One region of the Acinetobacter sp. 161(2023) genome, then DNA from elsewhere that is predicted to be linked to it. Evidence: riboswitches for the same ligand, from Rfam matches in the RefSeq annotation. Region 1 holds a riboswitch; the other holds the start of a gene.
What was found. A riboswitch is a leader RNA that binds a small molecule or an ion and turns the genes downstream of it on or off. The one in region 1 is predicted to bind manganese.

Region 2: it holds a riboswitch for manganese, as region 1 does, so the genes downstream of both, WA249_RS08040 (sodium:calcium antiporter) here and WA249_RS04800 (TMEM165/GDT1 family protein) in region 1, are expected to answer to the same signal.

Annotation. Positions count from the first base shown of each region.
Region 1 is NZ_JAZEYD010000004.1:81,724-87,478, reverse strand. It holds gene WA249_RS04810 (2-oxo acid dehydrogenase subunit E2) at 1-1,306, shown strand, start outside; gene WA249_RS04805 (hypothetical protein) at 1,452-1,730, shown strand; yybP-ykoY riboswitch at 1,759-1,944, shown strand; gene WA249_RS04800 (TMEM165/GDT1 family protein) at 1,960-2,535, shown strand; gene WA249_RS04795 (MBL fold metallo-hydrolase) at 2,806-3,603, shown strand; gene guaB (IMP dehydrogenase) at 3,798-5,264, shown strand; gene glmM (phosphoglucosamine mutase) at 5,414-5,755, shown strand, end outside.
Region 2 is NZ_JAZEYD010000007.1:11,181-16,935, forward strand. It holds gene WA249_RS08035 (hypothetical protein) at 36-224, opposite strand; gene WA249_RS08040 (sodium:calcium antiporter) at 589-1,587, opposite strand; yybP-ykoY riboswitch at 1,598-1,795, opposite strand; gene dmeF (CDF family Co(II)/Ni(II) efflux transporter DmeF) at 1,834-2,766, opposite strand; gene WA249_RS08050 (MFS transporter) at 2,996-4,192, opposite strand; gene WA249_RS08055 (LysR family transcriptional regulator) at 4,296-5,207, shown strand; gene mutS (DNA mismatch repair protein MutS) at 5,467-5,755, shown strand, end outside.

The DNA.
Region 1 (5,755 bases):
TGCTACTCAATCTGGACCAGTTGATATTAACGTTCCTGATTTGGGCGTAGATAAAGCAGTTGTTGCTGAAATTTTGGTACAAGTTGGCGATAAAGTTGATGTAGACCAAAGCCTTGTTGTGGTTGAGTCTGATAAAGCAACTGTAGAAGTTCCAAGTACTGTTGCTGGTGTTGTGAAAGCGATTCACTTGCAAGCAGGTCAACAAGTTTCACAAGGTGTTTTGCTTGCAACAATTGAGGCGGAAGGCCAAGCACCTGCAGCAGCTCCAGCGCCAAAAGCAGAAGCTCCGGCAGCACAAGCTTCAGCACCTAAAGTGGCGGCTCCTGCTCCGACTCAGGCTGTATCTGCTCCAGTTTCTGGTAGTGATAAGTTAACGAAAGAGCAAGAAGCTGAAAACGCTAAAGTTTATGCTGGCCCTGCTGTTCGTAAGCTTGCTCGTGAACTTGGTGTGGTTTTATCACAAGTTAAAACTTCTGGTGAACATGGTCGTGTGATTAAAGAAGATATCTTTGCTTATGTGAAGACTCGTTTAACTGCACCACAAGCAGCTCCAGTAGCTGCGGCTGCACCAGCAGTTTCGGGTTTGCCAAAGCTTCCTGACTTCACTGCGTTTGGTGGCGTGGAAGAAAAAGTACTGACGCGTTTGCAGCAAGTATCAATTCCGCAATTGTCATTGAACAACTTTATTCCGCAAGTCACCCAGTTTGATTTGGCTGACATTACTGAGTTAGAAGATTGGCGTAATGAGCTGAAAGGCAACTTCAAAAAAGAAGGTATCAGCCTGACGATTATGGCATTCATTATCAAAGCCGTTGCGCATTTGTTGAAAGAAGAGCGTGAGTTTGCAGGTCATCTATCTGATGACGGTAAATCAGTGCTCTTGCGCAATGAAATCCATATGGGAATTGCGGTAGCAACACCTGATGGTTTAACTGTGCCAGTACTTCGTAACCCAGACCAAAAATCAATTAAGCAAATTGCAGTTGAATTAGGTGTGTTAGGTCAAAAAGCACGTGATAAGAAATTAACACCGAAAGACTTACAAGGTGCGAACTTCACGATTACAAGCTTAGGTTCGATTGGTGGTACATCCTTTACACCACTAGTAAACTGGCCACAAGTTGCGATTTTGGGTATTTCACCTGCAACGATGCAACCGGTTTGGAATGGTAAAGACTTTGACCCACGCTTAATGTTGCCGTTGTCGATGTCTTATGACCACCGTGTAATTAATGGTGCAGATGCCGCTCGCTTTACCAATAAACTTACGAAACTTCTTAAAGATATTCGTACTTTATTAATCTAATATTTTGAAATGAATCATTAAAACCTCGCTTCGGCGGGGTTTTATTTTGGTATTTAATTTAATTGATTTTAGGTTAATCTAAAGATAAAGAGGGAGTGATCGAGAGAGGAAAAATTTCTCGTTTTAGACAAAGGAGAAATAATAAATGGTGGGTTTTTTAAAAATCATGTTGCTGATTCTGTTGGTTGTATTTTTATTGATGGGATTATGGGTCAGTCTTTTGCACTTTCCTTGGGAGTGGATGACCTACGTGGCAATGGGTTTGGAAGTATTTGTGGCAACGCTTATTTTGCCATTTGAATTTCAATCACAACATATAGCTGGCATGAACAATGTTGGGTTTATTAATTTTAGTATTTGTTTAGCTTTATTATTGGGCTTAGGTCGACTGTTAGTGTGGGCATGGATAAAATTTTTTGTTTGAAAAATGGAACTCCTCGAATATAATGAGCACATACTTCATTGGGGAGTAGCCGCTATTCATTTCTGAATGAATAGGTGATGATCAACATAATTGTTCAACAGAACATGGTCATCATAGCTTAAACGTCTCATCGTTTCTGAGTTGGCAAGACCTTTGATTTACCACTCTGCAGATATTTGGCTAGCAGGAGGGGTAGGTCATGGGCATTTATGCTAGCCAGAGAAACGACATGCAAGAATTTCTGATTTCTACTTCGATCGTTGCCCTAGCTGAAATGGGCGATAAAACTCAATTGTTAGCTCTTTTACTGTCTGCACGTTTCCGTAAGCCAATCCCTATTCTCATTGCGATTCTTTTTGCGACTTTAATTAATCATGGTATCTCTGCTGTGCTTGGACAGTGGATTACGACGGTTTTGAGTCCCGAAATCTTGGTTTGGGTACTTGCGGGTGGTTTTATTGGTATGGCGTTCTGGATGCTTATTCCAGATAAGTTAGATGATGAAACTGATAGCATTAACAGATGGCAAAAATTTGGTGTTTTTGGTGCAACCTTTATCTTGTTTTTCTTAGCAGAAATTGGTGACAAAACGCAGATTGCAACAGTAGCTTTAGCTGCACGTTACGACAGCATTTTCTGGGTGATGCTAGGTACAACGTTGGGTATGATGATTGCCAATGCACCCGCTGTATTTATTGGTAATAAATTAGCTGAACGCTTATCTATCTCACTCATTCATAAAATTGGTGCTGCTATTTTCTTAATTGTAGGTGTCTCTACTTTGGTACAGCATTACTTCTTCTAAAGCATTTAAAGCTGTCCAAAAAACGCCCTCAATTCGAGTGCGTTTTTTTGTAGGTCATTTTAGTAGTTAAATTTCACTGTGAAGTTAATTTGGCGTGAGTTGTTGAGGCTACCAAAATTATTGATAATTCATTTCTAAAATAAGAAAAGCAAAAGCTATTTTAAAATATTATGAGAAAAATAAAGCAATTCATTGCAAGAGTGGTCGAATCCCTTTATTTTATTATGGATATAAAAATATCTAATATTTAAAGTTTTTTTGGGGAATTGTATGGGGTTTGAAAAAACAACTTCGCAGATATTATTTGATAATGGCATTCATAAATGTATTAGTTTTACCAGTTTGGTTAAAGGGGAAGGTATACAAGCCAATCAATTTTTAATTATTGATCATGAGCGCGCTGCTGTAATCGATCCAGGTGGTGATTTGACCTATGTTCCGTTGACCATGGAATTAAATAAATATACACGCTTGAAAAATCTCGACTATGTGTTGGCTTCTCATCAGGATCCGGACATTATTACCTCAATGCCACGCTGGTTGGTCTATACCGATGCTAAAGTGGTGGCGTCAAAATTATGGGCACGTTTTCTACCGCACCTAAATTCCTCATTTATGAGTGAACGTATGAAAGGTAATTGGGAAGACCGTCTTATTGAATTACCTGACCGTGGCCAAGTGATTCAATTGGGGGAATCAAAACTTGTGGTAGTCCCAGCCCATTTTCTACATTCGGTAGGTAATTTTCAGTTTTATGATCCAGTCGCCAAAATTTTATTTTCTGGTGATATGGGCGCTTCGATAGTTGAGGATGCTAACCAACCTTTAACAGATTTCGATACGCATGTTCTAAAAATGAAAGCTTTTCACCAACGCTATATGTGTTCCAATAAGGTCATCCGCTTATGGGTTAAAATGGTTCGCCAGATGGATATTGAAATGATTGTTCCACAGCATGGCAGTCCATTTATGGGCAAAGAAATGATTAATCAGTTTTTGGACTGGATTGAGACTTTACCTTGTGGTGTCGACTTAATGACAGAACAAGTTTTTAGTTGCCCCGCCTAAATATGATCTCTAATGAGCAACCCAGATAAAATTCTGGGTTGCAAAAACATAGATTAAAAAATAACGTTAAAACTATAATAAGTGGGAATTATTTAGAGCAGCTCTACATCTATTGCTGAAAAAGGCAAAGATAATATGAAAATTGCATTGAAATTTGTTTATAATAGCTCACGGAATTTACCAGTGAGATTGTTATGCTGACCATCGTTCAAGAAGCGCTAACCTTCGATGATGTCTTATTACTTCCTGCCTACTCTACTGTTCTCCCAAAAGATGTCTCTTTAAAGACACGTTTAACTCGCGGCATTCATTTAAATATCCCATTAGTTTCAGCTGCAATGGATACAGTGACTGAGTCACGTATGGCGATTGCGATGTCACAAAATGGTGGTATCGGGATTTTGCACAAAAACATGGATATTGCTGCTCAAGCTGCAGAAGTACGCCGTGTAAAGAAATTCGAAGCGGGTATGGTGAAAGACCCTATCACTGTAACGCCTGAAACTACAGTACGTGAACTGATTGCAATTACCACTGCTAATAACATTAGCGGTGTACCTGTTGTTAAAGACGGCAAGGTTGTTGGTATTGTGACAGGCCGTGATACGCGTTTTGAAACTAATTTAGAACAACCTGTTAGCAACATCATGACAGGCCAAGATCGTTTAGTCACTGTACGTGAAGGCGAGTCTAAAGAAAATATTCAAGCATTATTGCAAAAACACCGTATTGAAAAAGTCTTGGTCGTTGGCGAGAGCAACGAACTAAAAGGCTTAATTACAGTGACTGACTTCCGCAAAGCTGAAAGCTATCCAAACAGTTGTAAAGATGATCTTGGTCGGTTACGTGTTGGTGCTGCGGTAGGTACAGGTGCTGATACACCAAGTCGTGTGGAAGCGTTGGTTGAAGCCGGCGTTGACGTAATCGTTGTTGATACAGCACACGGTCACTCAGCTGGTGTAATTGAACGTGTACGTTGGGTGAAACAAAACTTCCCTCAAGTACAAGTGATTGGTGGAAATATTGCAACTGGTGATGCTGCATTAGCATTATTAGATGCAGGTGCAGATGCTGTAAAAGTGGGTATTGGTCCTGGTTCTATCTGTACAACTCGTATTGTGGCAGGTATTGGTATGCCACAAATTTCTGCGATTGACAGCGTTGCTAGCGCACTAAAAGATCAAATTCCTTTAATTGCAGATGGCGGTATCCGTTTCTCTGGCGATATGGCAAAAGCGATCGGTGCGGGTGCAAGCACCATCATGGTTGGTTCTCTTCTAGCTGGTACTGAAGAAGCGCCTGGTGAGGTTGAGTTTTTCCAAGGTCGTTACTACAAAGCATATCGTGGTATGGGTTCATTAGGTGCAATGGCGGGAGCAACAGGTTCTGCTGACCGTTATTTCCAAGACTCAAAAGCGGGCGCTGAAAAGTTAGTACCGGAAGGAATTGAAGGTCGTGTTCCTTATAAAGGCCCAATGGGTAACATCGTTCATCAAATGATGGGTGGTTTACGTTCATCAATGGGTTATACCGGTTCAGCTGTGATTGAAGATCTTCGCCAAAATGCGAAATTTGTGAAAATTACTTCAGCAGGTATGTCTGAGTCGCATGTTCATGATGTAACGATTACTAAAGAAGCTCCAAACTATCGTGTTGGTTAGATTTTGGTAACCAAAACAATGAAGAAAGCCGTCATTACACTGACGGCTTTTTGTTTTTGGTGTAAAGTAAATCTGACGAAAAGAAATATGGCGGAATTGCCATATATGAAGTGAGCCACCCCTGAAGTGGCGTAAAAATGAGATAAGCTATGAGTTATTTTGGTACGGATGGTATTCGTGGAAAATTTGGGCAAACGCCTATTACACCAGAGTTTGCTTTAAAATTAGGCTTTGCTGCAGGGAAGGTATTAAAGCGAACGAGTCCAAAAAATAAACCGCTTGTTGTATTAGGAAAAGACACTCGTTTATCTGGCTATATTTTAGAGGCTGCATTGCAGGCTGGATTAAACGCTGCTGGCGTATACGTTCACTTACTTGGTCCATTGCCGACACCAGCAATTGCGCATCTTACACGTGCTTTACATGCCTATGCGGGCATCGTTATATCTGCCTCACATAATCCATATTATGATAATGGGATTAAATTTTTC
Region 2 (5,755 bases), on a different contig from region 1:
GGCATTTCCCTGCTTAAAGTAGGAGGCAAAATTCACTAACGACTATATAGCGGATCTTCCTCAACAAAAAATACCTCACCCGATGAAGGTAAAACCCATTGATAAGTTCCTTCTATTTTCTTCATTTTTTCTTTGAAAATATCATATATCGCTATAAGGTTATGTTTTTCATCATATTCCCCTACATAGCCAAGTTCCTTTTCTTCATGAAAATCTCTAAACATTTTATGCATTTTTACGGCTCTAAGTTCCATCTCTTTTCTCCTTTTTATTATCAATATAATTATTATGATCTTTTTTTAATTTCAATACTAAAAAAAATGTACCCAAATATATCTTCCAGAAATATCAAATAAATAGTTATCGTAAATTTAATATTTATCAAACCTAAACTTTTGCATATCGTATGGTATACCTAACTTTATGCTCCATTTAAAATAAAAAAAAAATCAAATCTGGAACCTCTTAAAAAATAATAAAGAGGCCTAAGCCTCTTTATTATTATCGCACTAAAAATCAGTCATCCATCATAGCGAACTCTTGCGCAGGAATGCCCACAAAAAAGTAAGGATAAATAATTCGGTATTATCAAAGATAAATCACAACTAAAAATGCAAAAATGCCATACAAACCGCTTACTGCTACCAATGCTCGGTCATTGACCACACCGCGTCGGAACAAGCTCCACAGAAATACAATAGCCAGTGCGGTAATAACACCTGATGCTAATAGCAAAGAATCAAAGCGCCACGGTGTGAAGAAAATACCTAATGCACTTGGAATGGTGGCCTGAATCATCATAGCACCTGAAATGTTAGCTAAAGCTAAACGCTCTTTGCCTTGGCGCACCCAAATCAGAGCATTCATAATTTCAGGTAATTCTGTAGCTACAGGACTCAGTAACAAGGCAACTATGTGAGGCGGCCAGTTTAGAAGTGTACCAATCGCTTCAAGTTGAGCAACAAATGTGTGTGATGCAATGCTAATCACAACTAAAGCCAGCAAGACTTGTAGACCAGCCCAACCTAATGATGGTTCGGCTGTGTTTGGACGAAATTTAAGAGGTTCTAGTTCTTCTTCATCTGAGGCTGTGTCCGCCTCCTTAATCTCACGCCAAACATAGGCTGCATAAGCCGCTAAAAATAGTATGCCTAACCAAGGTTTGATTGCAAATGCCACTAAACCAAGCGCCACTTTTAATACAAAGATAGCAAGGAAAGAGATTTGATCTCGACTTAACCGAGCATAATCAACTTGTACTTGATGCGAAGTTCGAGCTAACTTCTTGCGATGAAGAATTAATACCAGACCAACTACGGCGTAACCCAAGGTAGCCAGAACCAATGGGCCACCCATTGCAGCCCCAACACCAAGATCTTTTTGTTCTGGAGTATTACCAAATACGACAGCCATAAAAGTGACTGCACTTTCAGGCAGCGCTGTACCAAAAGCTGCGAGAACTGAACCTACTGCGGTTGCCCCAAGGTTAAGACGCTTACCAAACCATTCAATGCCGTTAACGAAATATTCACAGGCGAGATAAATTGCCCCAGCGGACAAAAAGAATAAGATAAAAGTGAGGAGCATAGGAATAGTTCCAGCCGGGCGAATAAGAAACCATTGGCGCGACAACGCTCCTCGCCCGACTAGCAAAGTACGTTGCGGCCAAAGGTCTCGCCTAGCTCATACTGTTATACAGTGGCTGAACACGCCATGAGACACTGATCTCAAGTTTGTTGACGTGGTCTTCCTAGCGGGTACTAGGAATGGCTACTCCCCAATGACAATGCTGTGGATTTTAGCAGTGATTTAATTACAACTCTATAGAGTTGGTCAGACAAAATGTATTTCTACACTGGCATGTACAATTTCTTCATGAATAGACAATGCTTTTTTGACCAAATCAGGTGTTAAATCTGTTCTATTCGTTTCTAAAGCCAAAATGCATGAAAATTTTTCCTTACCTACTTTCCATACGTGTAAATCTGTAATTTTCACTTGGGACAATTGCTCAATTACTTCTTGTATTTCTGCCACCACAGGATGTGACATCTCCGCATCTAATAAAGTTTTTCCTGTATCACGTAAAAGCCCCCAAGACCACTGCGCAACCAGTATGGCACCAACGATCCCCAATAAAGCATCTAAAAAGTTCCATCCAAAATATTTACCAGCAATAAGAGCGACTATGGCTAATACCGAAGTTACAGCATCGGCAACCACATGTATAAACGCAGCTTTATGGTTTAAATCGTGATGGTGATCATGATGATGGTGACTATGCTCATGATCATGATGGTGGTCATGTCCGTGATTATCATGTAATAACCATGCACAGATTATATTGACAGCCAAACCTACAACAGCAATAGGAATCGCTTCATTGTAATGGATATCAACGGGATGAAGTAATCGATCAATAGATTGAGCTCCCATTAATAGCGCAACAACCATTAATATGATTGCACTACTATAGCCCCCCAAAATTTCAATTTTCCACGTTCCGAAACTAAAGCGTTTGTCATGGGCATAACGGCGCGCCATTTTGTAAGCAACATAAGCCAACCCTAGAGCAACCATGTGTGAACTCATGTGCCAGCCATCAGCCAAAAGTGCCATGGAGTTAAATATCCATCCACCCACAATTTCAAAGACCATCATCACCGCAGTTAAGATGGTTGCAATCAAAATTTTCTTTTGAGCAAGCGGGTTTCCTTCATCAAACTGATGAGAATGATAGCGTTCTAAATTACTGTTGATTTCCATATTTATGTTCGTTCAATGATACTCCCCTATAGTATATATTTTTTTGAAAGAAAATATGTCATCTCTCTAGTGAGACACGAAAATTTTTAATAAGTATTTGACCTTCAAGACTCATGCACCAGAACATATAGATATATTTTTAGGAAAATATAGTGTTCAAATGGGTAATGAGCCAGAAGCCAAAATCTTATTAGTTATTACTCTTTTAATGTACCGAAAAATAGCGGCTTTAGAATTGCCTCAGATGAAAACGTTTAGCCAGCTTCTTTTGCAAAATAATAACCAATATTGGGAACCCTGCTGCGGAAATTGCACATACCGCCAGTAACGTATTTACACTTTGTGGCGTCATGCCATGAGCAGGTAATAAAAAGGCAGATAAGAAAAAAGCAACTGTTGTCAGCAAATACATGATGGATGTCTGTAATGAAGAAAATCCAGCTCGTTGTCGGTCGTTAGGAAACTGCATCGTAACCACTGAAGATGACACCAAACGACTATAAGATGCACCGAGAAATAAACTAATAAATAACGCTGCATGCTCATAGCCCAGCATTGGTATAAGCAAACTGAGTATAAAGACTAGAGTCGAAGCTGTAGCCAGTAGTAAAGCAGAAAAACGGGAGGTTAACGCCCCTGTAATTTTTGTAGACAAATAACCTATCACGCCCCCACAGAAGAAGAGCCAAGGCAGCAAATTTTTCGAAGCGCCCAACTGCTCAATCATTAATGGTGCCAAAATAGGAATGACCAGCATAGGACTAAACTGTACAAGTGCATTACTGGAAGCGAACAGTAAAGTTTGCATATCGAGAGGCTGCTTAGCGAACGTGTCTAAAGAGATTGGATCTTGGGGGATGATGGATACAATCAATGGCAGTGCCAACACACACAATGCACTTATGAGCCACAAAGCTACATGCCAGTCATAATGTGTGCACAAAAATAATATCGTGGGCATTCCTACAATACTTACTATCGAAAATGACGCAATCACCGTCGCCAACATTTTTCCGCGCAAGTTAGGCGGCACGTTGTTTATCAATATACTGATACCCACGCCCATGGTGGTACCACCAACCAACCCTGCGCAGAATCGAAGTGCAAGTAGAAAACTAAAACTGGATGTGAATGTAGTTAAAAGTGTCAGTAGAGCTAAGAGTGCCATATTGGCGATTAAAAATTTTTTCTTATTGAAATGACCAATCCAGTAAAAGGCAATGACTCCAGAAATGACAGCACCAAGTGTGTACATGCCTGACACATAGCCTGAGAATGATACAGGCACCGCGAAATCTGTTGCCATAAAAACAAATACAGGGTTGAACACCATATATTCCAGTGCATTGGTGAACTGGACAAAAGCAATTACAATGGCTATCCGCATGAGAGCTTTATGATTAAATGTCTGCATGACTGGGGGCATAGCAAGCAACCTATGAATGAAAGATATCCGAGTTTAACTACTATCAATGGTGTTTATTATATGGTAGAAATGGCACTTATTATTATCAAATATGGGATAATTGATGCGTCCGACTCTGGATTTTAATACCCTGAAAGTGTTCATTGCTGTGGTTGAAAGAGAAAGTTTTGTTGGAGCATCGAAAATCCTTGAAATGCCGACATCAAACGTGAGTCGCTGTATTTCTCAGTTAGAAGAAAAACTGGATCTTCAGCTCATTGAGCGTAGCACCCGACATATGAAACTCACTCAGGCGGGGCAACTACTCTACACCCGAGCAAAACCATTATTAGAGGCACTTGAGCAAACTGAGACAGAATTAACGTCGCGGCAAATGCAACTCAAAGGCCCTTTACGAATCTGTATTCCCAATGAAATAGGCCCCGCATTGCTAGGTTCTATTATTGCCGATTTCGCCTGTCAGTACCCAGACCTAGAAATTAGCTGTGTTACCAATTTGTCAGGTTTAGAATCTCTGCGAGATGATCTGGATTTAGCTATCATTATTACCCGTGGTCAGATGGATAACAGTGACTACATCGCTCGTCATCTGGTGACTATCCCTTGCACCATTGTTGCAGCCCCCTCCGTCATTCAGCGTTATGGCACCCCGACTCATATTCAGCAATTTGAAGAGTTACCCTGTATTACAACAGTAAGTGCACTCAAAGGTTCTCCTTGGCAATTTGTAAATAAGAAGGGTGAATTTGAGACCATTAAGGTTAAAGGACATTATCGGGTAAACAGCGGAGAGATGGCCGGACAAGCGGCCGTATCAGGTATCGGTTTTGCGATTCTATCCAAGCAAGCTTGCCAACCCTACATTAGCGATGGACGTTTAATCGAGATTGAGTTTGAACAATCGGCAGCCCCATTGCAATTATTCGCACTTTATTCAAATCGCCGTTACTTACCCGCTAAAACAAGAGCGATTATTGATTTCATGCAGCAGAAATTAAGTGATAGTTTGAGCTGATAAAGTCACTTTCTTTTTGCTGTTTATTTCTTCGCTCATTTTAGGAATCCTTTTTGCCAATCAGTCGCAATTTGTTAAGATGGCAAGCTTGGGAAATTAAGTTAAGCTCTCACACACTGTTGACTCAATTTTGACATAAAAAAGGTACACTAAAAGGTATACTTTTTTCTTTGATTAAGTCCAATTCATACAGAAGTTGTTAGAATTGGTTAGATGACCAAACGTAAAATATTATTGATTTTTTAAGGGTTTATTACGCATGAATAGCGCTGAAATCATGGCCGATCTCTCCACCCACACTCCAATGATGCAGCAATATCTCAAGGTTAAAAAAGACTATCAACATGCGTTGCTGTTTTATCGTATGGGCGACTTTTATGAACTTTTCTTTGAAGATGCCCATTTAGCAGCTAAACTTTTAGGTATTACCTTAACCCATCGTGGTAAAGCAAACGGCAACCCAATTCCAATGGCAGGCGTTCCCTATCATTCGGCAGAAGGTTATCTTGCACGCCTTGTCAAAGCTGGGCGAACTGTAGCTATTTGCG